Regions from separate parts of the Rahnella sp. 2050 genome, predicted to be linked through region 1. Evidence: riboswitches for the same ligand, from Rfam matches in the RefSeq annotation. Region 1 holds a riboswitch; each other region holds the start of a gene.

What was found. A riboswitch is a leader RNA that binds a small molecule or an ion and turns the genes downstream of it on or off. The one in region 1 is predicted to bind thiamine pyrophosphate.
Region 2: another riboswitch for thiamine pyrophosphate. It lies ahead of thiB (thiamine ABC transporter substrate binding subunit); the one in region 1 lies ahead of thiM (hydroxyethylthiazole kinase).
Region 3: another riboswitch for thiamine pyrophosphate. It lies ahead of thiC (phosphomethylpyrimidine synthase ThiC); the one in region 1 lies ahead of thiM (hydroxyethylthiazole kinase).

Annotation. Positions count from the first base shown of each region.
Region 1 covers NZ_JBEPKE010000001.1:1,433,579-1,437,777, reverse strand. The annotation lists gene ABIC79_RS06365 (class I SAM-dependent methyltransferase) at 1-222, opposite strand, end outside; gene ABIC79_RS06360 (glycosyltransferase family 2 protein) at 231-1,250, opposite strand; TPP riboswitch at 1,541-1,639, shown strand; gene thiM (hydroxyethylthiazole kinase) at 1,674-2,483, shown strand; gene thiD (bifunctional hydroxymethylpyrimidine kinase/phosphomethylpyrimidine kinase) at 2,480-3,280, shown strand; gene ABIC79_RS06345 (hypothetical protein) at 3,288-4,136, opposite strand.
Region 2 covers NZ_JBEPKE010000002.1:387,927-392,125, forward strand. The annotation lists gene thiP (thiamine/thiamine pyrophosphate ABC transporter permease ThiP) at 1-620, opposite strand, end outside; gene thiB (thiamine ABC transporter substrate binding subunit) at 596-1,579, opposite strand; TPP riboswitch at 1,623-1,752, opposite strand; gene sgrR (HTH-type transcriptional regulator SgrR) at 1,793-3,454, opposite strand; gene sgrT (glucose uptake inhibitor SgrT) at 3,557-3,742, shown strand; gene ABIC79_RS09000 (MFS transporter) at 3,903-4,199, shown strand, end outside.
Region 3 covers NZ_JBEPKE010000015.1:6,845-11,043, forward strand. The annotation lists gene hemE (uroporphyrinogen decarboxylase) at 1-290, opposite strand, end outside; gene nudC (NAD(+) diphosphatase) at 362-1,138, opposite strand; gene ABIC79_RS25225 (Rsd/AlgQ family anti-sigma factor) at 1,238-1,753, shown strand; TPP riboswitch at 1,827-1,953, shown strand; gene thiC (phosphomethylpyrimidine synthase ThiC) at 2,076-4,040, shown strand; gene thiE (thiamine phosphate synthase) at 4,037-4,199, shown strand, end outside.

The DNA of each region.
Region 1 (4,199 bases):
CGCATCAATTCCCTCTTTATTCCACTTAAGAACCCAATATCCTTCGCCACATCCAACTTCATGGATCGTCTGAGGATCAACGGTTGCAACAAGTCCTGAAAGAGAATTCTCGAACCCTTTCATCATCCAGCGTACTATTGGATTTTTAGAAGCATATTTATCGTAATTATTACCTACAACAATACCATCTTCAGTTTTACCACCAGCAATTTTTATAGCCATCATTTTTCCTATTGTAATAATTTTCTAGTTTTATAATTGATCTTTTTCAGGTGGATAATTTTTTTTTGCCAAAGGTTGAGGATTTCTGTTGTGCAGTTGTGCAGTTGTGCGGTTTTAAATCTTAAATCTTCAAGTAATGTTCTGTTAGCAGAAAGCAAATCTGCAACGAATGCAATCAGCAAGGTCTGAAATCCCATCCCCAACAAGATAGATGCCAAAATTAGAGACTGTATATTTCCTGTGCCATCTCCCGTAAAGTATTTGAATAAGAAACGTAGTCCGATCAAAAATCCAATGGTGAAAAGTGTCAAGCCAATGGTTCCAAAAAATCTGAATGGACGATAGATCACGAATATTCTTATAATTGTGATTACGCTTCTTTTGATATATGAAAATGTACTTTTCACCAGTCGGGAAGGGCGTAAGTCATCATTTACTCTGATAGGTACGGATGTAATAGAGATGTTTTTCTGTCCGGCTTGGATAATAGTTTCAAGGGTATAAGTATAATTACTGAAAACTATAAGCTTTTGAGCCGTTTCGCGGTTAATTGCACGAAAACCACTGGGCGCGTCAGGAATATCCGTTTTACTGGCCGTCCGCACAACCCAACTCCCTAGTTTTTGAAGTAATTTCTTCAAAGGTGAGAAGTGTTCAATTGCCTGAATTGGACGTTCCCCAATAACAAATTCTGCCTGTGACGAGAGTATTGGGGCAACTAATTTCGGAATATCATCTGCATTATATTGATTATCGGCATCAGTATTGACGATGACGTCGGCACCAAATTTTAAACAGGCATCAATTCCTGTCATGAATGCATAAGCCAGGCCTTTATTGGTCTTATGCCTGACTATGTGGTCTACGCCATTTTTCCTGGCCACGTCGATGGTATCGTCTGAGCTGCCATCATCAATAATCAGCCATTCAACGCTATCAAAGCCTTCAACATGCCGGGGCAAGGCATTCAGAGCAATAGCCAACGTGCCACCTTCATTAAAGCAAGGTATTTGTATAATTAATTTCACATCACATTCCTCTGCTAACGCTGATGTATATTATTCATGAATTTAATATAATCATTTCAATAAGTAAAAGCACTTATAGATATTCTTAAGCATATATAAAACCAGACGGTATTTGATATAGATTAGCAGGTATATGTGATGCTTGTGGCAAAAATAACATATTAATGAAAAGCCGCCTTAGTAAGGGTATTCCTGTCAAACCAATGGATATGTTAATACTGTCCTATTAGAGAACAGTGGTTTTTAACGCATTTCCTGATTGATCTTCTGACCTTCGCCGCCAATAATGTTCCCTTGACTCGGGGTGCCCGCTGCAAAGCAGGGCTGAGATTTTACCCGTATTACCTGATCTGGATTATGCCAGCGTAGGGAAGTCAGGTATCTCTCCTGATACCGCCTTCCTGAGTGCCGGTGGGGAGATTTATGAATACCCGACCTAACTTCTTGCCCGGCGCCTTAGCCGCCACTTCTCTCAAACAACTCCGCCTTTCAGCGCCGCTGGTTCATTGCCTGACCAACGACGTGGTGCAATCTTTTACCGCCAATGTCCTGCTGGCGCTGGGTGCATCTCCGGCGATGGTGGTTGATCCCGCCGAAGCGGCGCAATTTGGCGCCATTGCCGATGCCTTATTGGTGAACGTCGGCACGCTGACACATCCCCATGCCGATGCGATGCGGGCGGCTATTCACGCAGCCACTCAGGCCGGAAAGCCCTGGGTGCTGGATCCGGTTGCTGTCGGCGGTCTGAGCTGGCGTACAGAATTCTGTCGTGAAATCATCACACTTAAACCTGCCGCAATCCGCGGTAATGCCTCGGAAATCCTGGCTCTCAGCGGCCTCAGTGCGTCCGGGCGCGGCGTGGACAGCGGTGATGATTCCCTTTCTGCCTTACCTGCCGCACAGCAACTGGCGCGGGAGACCGGCGCGGTAGTGGCTGTGACGGGTGAAACCGATTACGTCACCGACGGGATGCGCAGTTGGGCGGTGGCTGGCGGACATCCGATGATGACCCGCGTGGTGGGTACCGGATGCGCATTATCTGCGGTGGTGGCGGCCTTTGTGGCTTTGCCGGGTGATCGCCTGGATAACGTGGCCGCCGCCTGCCGGGTGATGTCCTGTGCCGGCGAGCGCGCCTGTGCGGTCGTGAAGGGGCCGGGCAGTTTCACGCCTGAATACCTCGATAATCTGTATTTAATGGGCGAGGAATGGCTGAATGGCGAGGAAATACAATGAAACGTATTAATGCACTGACGATTGCAGGCACAGATCCGAGTGGCGGGGCGGGGATCCAGGCGGATTTGAAAACCTTCTCGGCGCTGGGTGCGTACGGCACCAGTGTGATCACCGCGCTGGTGGCGCAGAACACCCGTGGTGTGCAGTCGGTCTATAACATTGAGCCCGGTTTCGTTTCAGCGCAGCTCGATTCCGTACTGAGCGATGTGCGGATCGACAGTGCGAAAATCGGCATGCTGGCGAACAGTCAGATTGTGGAGGCGGTTGCGGAGCGACTCAGACATTATCAGCCGCCGTTTGTGGTGCTGGATACCGTGATGCTGGCGAAAAGTGGCGATCCGTTACTGCTGCCGGAGGCCGTGGATGCCGTGCGTCGTTTGCTGATCCCGCAGGCTTCCATTATTACGCCAAATCTGCCCGAAGCGGCGGCGTTACTGGACTGTGCGGTGGCGGCGAATGAAACCGAAATGCGTAAGCAGGGAGAAGCCTTACTGGCGATGGGATGTGGTGCCGTGCTGATGAAAGGGGGACATCTGAGTGATGAGGAAAGCCCTGACTGGTTGTTTGTGACCGGTTCCCGTGAGCGGTTTACTGCGCCGCGTGTGAATACCCGACATACTCATGGCACCGGTTGCACGCTGTCGGCCGCGCTGGCCGCGTTACGTCCGCGTCATCACAACTGGGCCGATACGGTACGCGAAGCCAAAGCCTATTTACAGCAGGCGCTGATGCAGGCCGACTCACTGGAAGTCGGCCACGGTATCGGGCCTGTGCATCATTTCCACCGCTGGTGGTAACCGCGGATTATGCCTGGTGCTGGGTTTCGCTCAGCGCCTGTTCAACCTGATGAAATTTCGTCAGCGCCTGTTGCAAATGAACGGCATCAAACGGGTTCAGCGGATAGAATTTTTCTTCTTTACGCGGGCGCAGCATGACGCGGATTTTAGTTGCTGACATCCGTTCAAACAGATAGCTGGCAATATCGTCGTTCTCCTCGTCCTGCCACGACAGCAGCAATGCCGCATGCTCACCGCTGCGGCGGCCAATAAATTGTCCGTGTGACCACAGCCCTTCAAATTCGCCATCCTTTTGCAGTTTTTTGCCACTGAACCACGGTGATTCAGCCAGCGTCAGGAGGGCTTGCGGCGTGATATCCGCATACAACTGGCGCCACTGCGGGCGGTTGTTATCCATCTGCCAGCAGGCCATGCCGAGATAATCGTTCAGTTCACGCCAGTCCTGTTCCAGTTTCTCCCTGAGTTCAGGATCCTGCACATGCATGAACTGTTGCAGGCCGGTCGCCTGATCACCCAGCTTGTTATAGGCAATAACGGTCATGGTGCGGGGCTTACGGCGGAATGTGACCCACAGCAGTACTTTGGGGATGCGGAAAGTGATGGCCTGAACGGTGAGTTTGTAACGGTTGCCACGTGACATCACCAGGCCGCTGGAAGTGCCCCGTTTGTCCTGATAATTTCTCACCAGTACCACGCTGTTCTGTCCCATCCAGCCCGTGACGTAATGTTCTTTTTCGCTTTCTGCCACGTCCAGATCGTGAACGATCTGGGTGATTTTCTCGTTATCGAGCTGGGAGAGGGACAGTGACTGATCGGCACTGTAGTAGCTTTTTTTCAGGGCGGCTGCGGCTGGCATAAAAGTATCCACGATATTGATGTGGTTTACAGCTTACACCAAGTTGTCATACAGATTTTAGGG
Region 2 (4,199 bases), on a different contig from region 1:
CACAGCATAAAGATTAAGGCGGCGGCGGGGAATATCTGCCGGCGAATGGCAGGCCATTCCACAAAGCGGAATTGCTGCCAGATATTCATGCCGAGTTGTGCGGCGAGCTGGCGCTGCTCAACGGCGATATTTTCCAGTGCCTGCACTAAGAGCCGCGCTGCCAGCGGCAGATTGAAAAAGACGTGCGCCAGCAAAATGCCCTGTAAACCATACGGCGAGAAACGGTAATCCATGCCCAGCCAGCCGCAAATTTGCGCCAGCCAGCCCTGTCTTCCGTAGACACTGAGAATGCCAAACACCGCCACCAAAACCGGCAAGACCAGCGTCATCGCACATAAACGTAATAACAGCTGACGGCCGGGGAAACGGCGGCGGAACAAGGTGCGTGCCAGCAAAATTGCGGGCAGCACCGAGCAAAGCGCTGAAAGCAGCGCCTGCCAGAAAGTAAAGCAGATCACATGCCAGAGATAAGGATCGTGCCAGAGCGATGCGCCGCTTATCTGTGGCGCATGACGCCACAGAGAGCCTAAGGCCAGTACTGCCACCAGCAACATAGCCAGTGACGCGATGACGCCCGGCAACAGCCAGCGAGGGATCAATGGCTGACGGCGTTCTGCCATGCCTGGATCCATTGTGAACGATGAGTAGCGACATCCTGTGCGCTGTATTGCAGAGATTTGGCCGGAATCGTCAGTTGTTTAAAAGCGTCAGGCAGCGGGGTATTCACCACCGGATACATCCAGTTGCCGGTCGGGATCACTTTCTGGAAATCTTCCGTGGTGACGAACTTCATGAACTGTTCAGCAAGTTTCGGTTGCTTGCTGTTTGCCAGCTGGCCCGCCACTTCGACCTGCATGTAATGCCCTTCGGTAAAATCGGCTGCGGCGTAGTTATCTTTCTTCTCTTCGACAATATGGTATGCCGGAGAGGTGGTGTAGCTCAGCACCAGGTCGCTTTCACCTTTGAGGAATAAACCGTAAGCCTCGCTCCAGCCTTTAGTGACGGTGACAGTTTTCTTCGCCAGTTTTTCCCACGCTTGCGGCGCTTTATCGCCGTAGACTTTTTGCATCCACAGCATCAGGCCCAGACCCGGTGTACTGGTGCGTGGATCTTCATAAATCACTTTCCATTTCTGGTCGCTGTTGATCAGCTCATCGAGGCTTTTTGGCGGATTCTTCAGTTTATTTTTGTCGTAGACGAAGGCGAAATAACCGTAATCGTAAGGCACGAAAGTGCTGTCATTCCAGCCGCCTGGCACCGTCAGTCTGGCGTTGGTTTTCGGTGCTTTGGCGAATAAACCGGTTTGTTCAGCGGCCTGCAACAGGTTGTTATCCAGCCCCAGCACGATGTCGGCTTTGCTGTTTTTACCTTCCATCCGCAGACGGTTGAGCAAAGACACGCCATCTTCCAGCGCCACGTATTTCAGTTCGCAGCCGCATTGGGCTTCAAAGGCTTTTTTAATGGCGGGACCGGGGCCCCAGTCAGCAGAGAAAGAATCGTAGGTATAAACCGTCAAAACAGGTTTTGACGCAAATGCAGGTGCAGAAAGTAACAGCAGGCAGGACAGTAATTTTTTCAACTTTGCGCTCCAAAAAAATGAAAGGGCAAAGGATTTTGAGTAAGCATCGCGCAGTCTCAAATCCCTCCGCCGGGATTAACCGGATCAGGTTCGACGGGTTTCAAATCTCAGCCAAACTTGCTCACGGCGTTTACATCGCAGCTTTAACAAGTCGGGCACCCCGTTGAGAACGGATGTCATTCTAGAGATTAACGGCGCGATGCGATAGTCCGATTAACTGTCCGGTGGGGCAAACCAGGCGGATTTAAAGTCGAACCAGCCGAGGGTGTTCATACGCACACCGCGCATACTGCGTTGCCCCTGTAGCACCAGCCAGTGATGGAACAGGGGATGGATCTGATGGCTGACCGTCTGTTTCTGGCTCCATTTCGCCATCGATAAATTCCCGGCGTGCCACAGGGCGGCATCGTCGTTCATCTCTTCGCTAAAGCAATGCTTTGCCAGCGGCAATTCGTAGAAATGCGCGAACAGTGAAAACTCCAGCGGCAGGGTGAAGTTGGCACTGCCGAGCCACAGATCACTTTTGGCATCGCCGCGGTGCCAGACTGCGTAATCCACTATCTGAATAATCAGTTCGATACCTTCTTCCGCCAGCAACGGGCGCAGGGCGTTGCAGATCGCCTGATGTTCGGAATGCTCGCCGTAAAATGTCAGCGTTACCTGCGTCAGGTTTTGCGGTTTGGGCGGACGTGGCCGGGGCGCTTTGTGATGCCATCGCGGCAGCAGGCCATACGCCGGAGACCAGTAGCGCTGGTAAATCGGTTCGGCATTATTCAGTAAGGCGATGGGATTGAGTAAATCGCACAACCACTGGCGTGTTTCTTCAGATTGTCCGACCGGCGAACGCTGGTCAAATAACAGGAAATAGCAGCCTTCTTCAAGGCGACTTTCCAGCTCGCTTTTGCCTGATTCATCGGCCTGAAGCTGTACGCCGGAATGCACCAGCTCTTCACTCAGTTCCGGTAATACCCAGATATTCACCTCGTCGATCAGTGCCCGGAAGCCAAAATAATCGTCAAAGGCGCGGATGCGCAGCTGTGTTTTCAGATTACGCACCACGGCGTAAGGGCCGGTGCCGACCGGATGGCGGGCAAAATCAGGCAGTGACTGCCATTCCTGCGGCAGGATCATCGCGTGGATATTGCCAAACAACCACGGCAGCCAGCGGTCGGGTTCATTCAGGTGGATATCTATGACATTCGCCGTGGGCGTCGTGACTGATTTCAGGTTGCTGAACAGCGGATGCGTTTTCAGGCGAATAAACGTGGCGATAATATCTGCCATCTCGAGTTCGCGACCATGATGAAAATGAATGGCGGGGCGCAGATAAAACCGCCAGTGCAGCGGCGAAACTTCCTGCCAGTGATGGGCTAAATCGCCTTCCGCTTCCCCATTTTCCTCATTTATGCGTGTCAGGCCGCTAAAGATTTGTCTGGCAATGTGGGTTTCTGAACGGCGCAACATGGTGCCGGGCAGCAGATTCATCAGCGGGCGATAATACAGTACGCGCAGAATATGTTTGCCCTGACGGAAACTGCGACCGAGCTGGGACAGCAGCATCTGGCGCACCAGGGTTTTGTCGCCGACCAGTTGTACCAGCTGATCAATGCTGTCCTGTTCCAGCAGCTCTTCAGCGCGCTGTTGCTGGAGTGCCAGCCCGGTATAAAGAAATTTCAGCGTGGATCGTTTGCCGCGTCCGGCCTCTGCATCCCACGTCAGCCAGCCCTGTCCCTGCATGGTGCTGAGCAACGAGCGCATGTGTCTGCGTGAACAGTTCAGGACTTCTGACAGTGCCTGTAATGTCGTTTCAGTTTCTTCACCGTGACAGCTTTGCCATAAGCGGATGAACTGTTGTTGCAAACGGGATGAGGACATAAAAGAGGAACTCCGTGGCCGATCTTCATCAATTTATCTTTCCTCATATTACGCCGATACTGTTTCTCAACGAAAGCCTGTTGTGAACAACCGGAGATCATCATGAAACGCAGTCTGAACGCCCGTTTCTATCAGCGTTATTTTGAAGCCATCAAAAAAAACGCCTCTAAAAATCATGCAGACTGGCTGTCCTGGGTTCCGGTGCAGTACCGTCTGGATATTCTGTCCCGTCTCACGCAGTGGGATATGGAAACGATGGACGACGAGCAATACCGCCGGCGACTGTGACTTCAGGTCTGACTAAATTCGATTTTCTGAGTAATGGTGTATTGTCACCAGCCAGTGAGGAAACTCACTGGTTTTTTTATGCTCATTTTCCAGAACCGACTGAAACTTCGCTACACTGTCTGTCTTGCTTTATCTGCATTCATTTCTCAGGGACGACGTCATGTCAAAACCTCGTTTTAATCGTATTTATGTCACCTTTCTGGTGGTCTCCTTGCTGTGCGGCGTGGCGGGTGCATTACAGGCGCCGACGCTGAGTCTGTTTCTGACCAACGAAGTGAAGGTCCGTCCGCTGTGGGTCGGCTTCTTTTATACCGTTAACGCCATCGCGGGGATCGCGATCAGCTTTCTGCTGGCTAACCGTTCCGATAACAAAGGCGACCGGCGGAAATTGCTGATGTTCTGCTGCCTGATGGCGATCGGCAACAGTCTGGTCTTTGCCTTCAGCCGCGATTATCTG
Region 3 (4,199 bases), on a different contig from region 1:
GGGCCTTCACCGGCTTCAAAATAGAGCCCCAGCCCCATCGCATCAGGAATGGTCAGGATGTCAGAGAACAGGATCGCCGCATCCAGCGGATAGCGACGAAGCGGCTGCAAAGTCACTTCACAGGCCAGCTCGGCATTCTTGCACAGCGACATAAAATCACCGGCTTCAGCGCGGGTTGCTTTGTACTCCGGCAAATAACGACCAGCCTGACGCATCATCCAGACCGGTGTAATGTCCACTGGCTGACGTAACAAAGCACGCAGGTAACGGTCGTTTTTCAACTCATTCATTCTTGCTCTTTCCTTCAGTATTCGGGCCGCCCGACAATCATCTGACAGCATTCTATCACGTAAAATCGCCTCTACTCTTCGTGTTCGGCACGACAAAGGGCAACGGTGTCTTCAATCAGGCGGCGCGCAATCGTCCCGGGCGGTGGCAACTGCGGCAATGCATCAAAGCGATACCAATTCGCGTTAAGCAACTCTTTCGGGTCATGCTGTATGTCGCCACTGTCGTAATCCGCCATAAATGCCATCATCAGCGAATTGGGGAACGGCCAGGGCTGGGAACTGATGTAACGGACATTTTTCACCCGGATGTTACTTTCTTCCATCACTTCACGTGCCACAGTTTCTTCCAGCGTTTCTCCGACTTCCACGAAACCCGCCAGAACCGTGTGAATACCATTACGATGACGGACATGCTGCGCAAGCAAAATCTCATCTCCCTTACGGATAGCCACAATGATGCAGGGCGCAATCTGCGGATAATAGCGTTCGCGACAGTGCCCGCAGAGTGCAGCCCACTCGGTTTTGCTGACGTGCATTTCATGTCCGCAGTAACCGCAAAACTTGTGAGAACGGTAAAACTCTGACAACTGCACACCACGCCCGACCAACTGGAATAATCCGCGATCTTGATCCAGCAACTGACGGGCAGAAACCATATGGTTTGGCATCGTCTGACGAACCAGCCAGACAGGTTCGCCCTGCCATTCGCCGATCTGCCGCGCTGTTTTACCGGTCAGAGAAAATTGTGCGGCGCTGCCAAACGGCAGTTCACCCTCAGGCAGCCATAGCTTGCCTTCCTGGCTGATGATCCACCAACCGTTGTGTTGCTCAGTAATCTGTAATTCCATAATTGTTGTTGCATAACCTCGTCGGGACTGACAATCTGAGTAAGATATTTACATATTAGTAACTTTTGGTTACTTTTTTTGTCGCTCACGGAGTCAACCATGCTAAATCGTCTGGAAAGACTGACCCAACGCGTTGGTGGCAGTAATGAGTTAGTGGATCAATGGCTGCACGCACGCAAAGAACTGCTGGTTTCGTACTGCACTTTCGTCGGTCTGAAACCCAATAAAGAAAAACATACACCTTTGAATGAAAAGGCGCTGGACAGTTTTTGCCATCATCTGGTCGACTATCTTTCTGCCGGGCATTTTCATCTCTATCCACGCATCATTGAAGAAGTCGATGGCGCAGGCAGCCCGAAAAAAGTACAGGCGGCAAAAATCTACCCTGCTCTGGAGCTGAATACTGAAGCTATCATGGCTTTCCATGACAGTTACACAGAAACTGATATTGACGATGACAATGCTTTCGCCTTTCACTATGCATTATCGGATATCGGTGAGGCATTAGATGCCCGTTTTCAACTGGAAGATCAATTAATTATCATGGCTTTTGAGCCAGCCCCGGAGAGTGTGCCACCTTCGGAAAATGAACCTGATCTCGCCAGACCGGCTTAACACGTTGCCACAATAAAACCCTGCTCAGGGTTATGGTTTTACTTGTAGTTTAAAAAAACGCCTCCTATATTGAGGCTTCTTGTCGGAGTGCCTAGCGCATAATTTTCTGTTGAGAATTACGCCAGGCTGAGACCGTTAATTCGGGATCCGCGGAACCTGATCGGGTTAGTACCCGCGAAGGGAACAAGAGTAATGTTATGCGTTCAGCGCAATCAGGCATCTGCCTGCATAAGGCCGCCCGTGCTGCACCGCCCATTTTTACTCCTGCCGTAAACCTCCTGACAAGCAATTTTCCATCACGTTTTTTTGCGAGGAATTTGCTATGTCGAGTACCCAAAAACCCGTTATTTCTGAAAAGAAACCGTCAAATCGCCGTGAACAACGCGCGCAGGCACAATCGTTTATCGACAGCTTGCAGGGCGAAGCTTTCCCCAACTCCCGGCGTATTTATCTTGAAGCTGACCGCGAAGATATCCGCGTGCCGATGCGTGAAATCCAGCTCAGCCCGACGCTGGTCGGCGGCGGCAAAGACAATCCGCAGTTCGAAGAAAACGAAGCAATTCCTGTTTACGACACCGCCGGACCTTACGGTGATCCGGCGGCAGTTATCGACGTGCATACCGGTCTGGGAAAATTACGCGCCCGCTGGATAAACGAGCGTGCGGACACGCAGGAACTTTCACAGGTCAGTTCCGGTTTTACTCAGCAGCGGCTGGCGGATGACGGGCTGGACCACCTCCGCTTCGAACACCTGCCGCGCCCTCGCAAAGCCATTGCGGGTAAAAATGTCACGCAACTGCATTACGCCCGCAAAGGCATCATCACACCTGAGATGGAATTTATCGCCATTCGCGAAAATATGGGGCGTGAACGGATCCGCGGCGAGGTTCTGCGCCAGCAACATCCCGGCGAAAGCTTTGGCGCGCATCTGCCCGCCAGTATCACTGCAGAGTTTGTGCGACAGGAAGTGGCTGCCGGGCGCGCGATTATTCCCGCCAACATTAACCACCCTGAATCAGAGCCGATGATCATCGGGCGTAATTTCCTGGTGAAAGTGAACGCTAATATCGGCAACTCGGCGGTGACATCTTCCATCGAAGAAGAAGTGGAGAAACTGGTGTGGTCGACACGCTGGGGCGCGGACACCGTAATGGATCTCTCCACCGGACGTTATATACATGAAACCCGTGAATGGATCCTGCGTAACAGTCCGGTACCGATCGGCACCGTGCCGATTTATCAGGCCCTGGAAAAAGTGAACGGTGTGGCCGAAGATCTGAACTGGGAAATATTCCGCGATACATTGCTTGAACAGGCCGAGCAAGGCGTCGATTACTTCACCATTCACGCCGGAGTGTTGCTGCGTTATGTGCCGATGACCGCCAAACGCCTGACCGGGATCGTGTCGCGCGGCGGTTCGATCATGGCGAAATGGTGTCTGTCACATCATCGCGAAAGCTTCCTGTTTGAGCATTTCCGCGAGATCTGTGAAATCTGCGCCGCCTATGATGTCTCGCTTTCATTGGGCGACGGCCTGCGTCCGGGTTCGATTCAGGATGCCAATGACGAAGCGCAATTCGCCGAATTACGCACACTGGGCGAACTGACCAAAATTGCCTGGGAATACGATGTTCAGGTGATGATCGAAGGTCCGGGACATGTGCCGATGCAGATGATCCGCCGCAACATGACCGAAGAACTCGAGCATTGTCACGAAGCCCCGTTCTATACCCTTGGTCCGCTGACTACCGATATCGCGCCGGGTTACGATCACTTTACGTCCGGTATTGGCGCCGCGATGATTGGCTGGTTTGGCTGCGCCATGCTCTGTTATGTCACGCCGAAAGAGCATCTGGGCCTGCCGAACAAAGAAGACGTTAAGCAGGGTTTGATTACCTACAAAATCGCAGCACATGCTGCCGATTTAGCTAAAGGCCATCCCGGTGCCCAAATCCGCGATAACGCCATGTCAAAAGCGCGTTTCGAATTCCGCTGGGAAGATCAGTTTAATCTGGCTCTCGATCCGGCAACGGCACGCGCCTACCACGATGAAACGCTGCCGCAGGAATCCGGCAAAGTTGCACACTTCTGCTCGATGTGTGGCCCGAAATTCTGCTCGATGAAAATCACTCAGGAAGTTCGCGATTACGCCGCTGCGCTTGAAGCCAAAACCCAGCCAATAGAACTCGTTGAATCCGGTATGGCGCAGATGTCTGCCGAATTCCGTTCGCGCGGCGGTGAGCTTTATCACCCGGCCGATAACCTCAGTTCGGAGAGCAGCAAATGAATCCGTCCTCTCAATCCTTTCCTGCCGTTCCATTCCACCTCGGTTTATATCCGGTCGTTGATACCGTGGAATGGATTGCCCGTCTGCTGGACGCGGGCGTTAAAACACTGCAACTGCGTGTGAAAGATTTGCCTGATGAGCAAGCCGAGCCAGCAATTA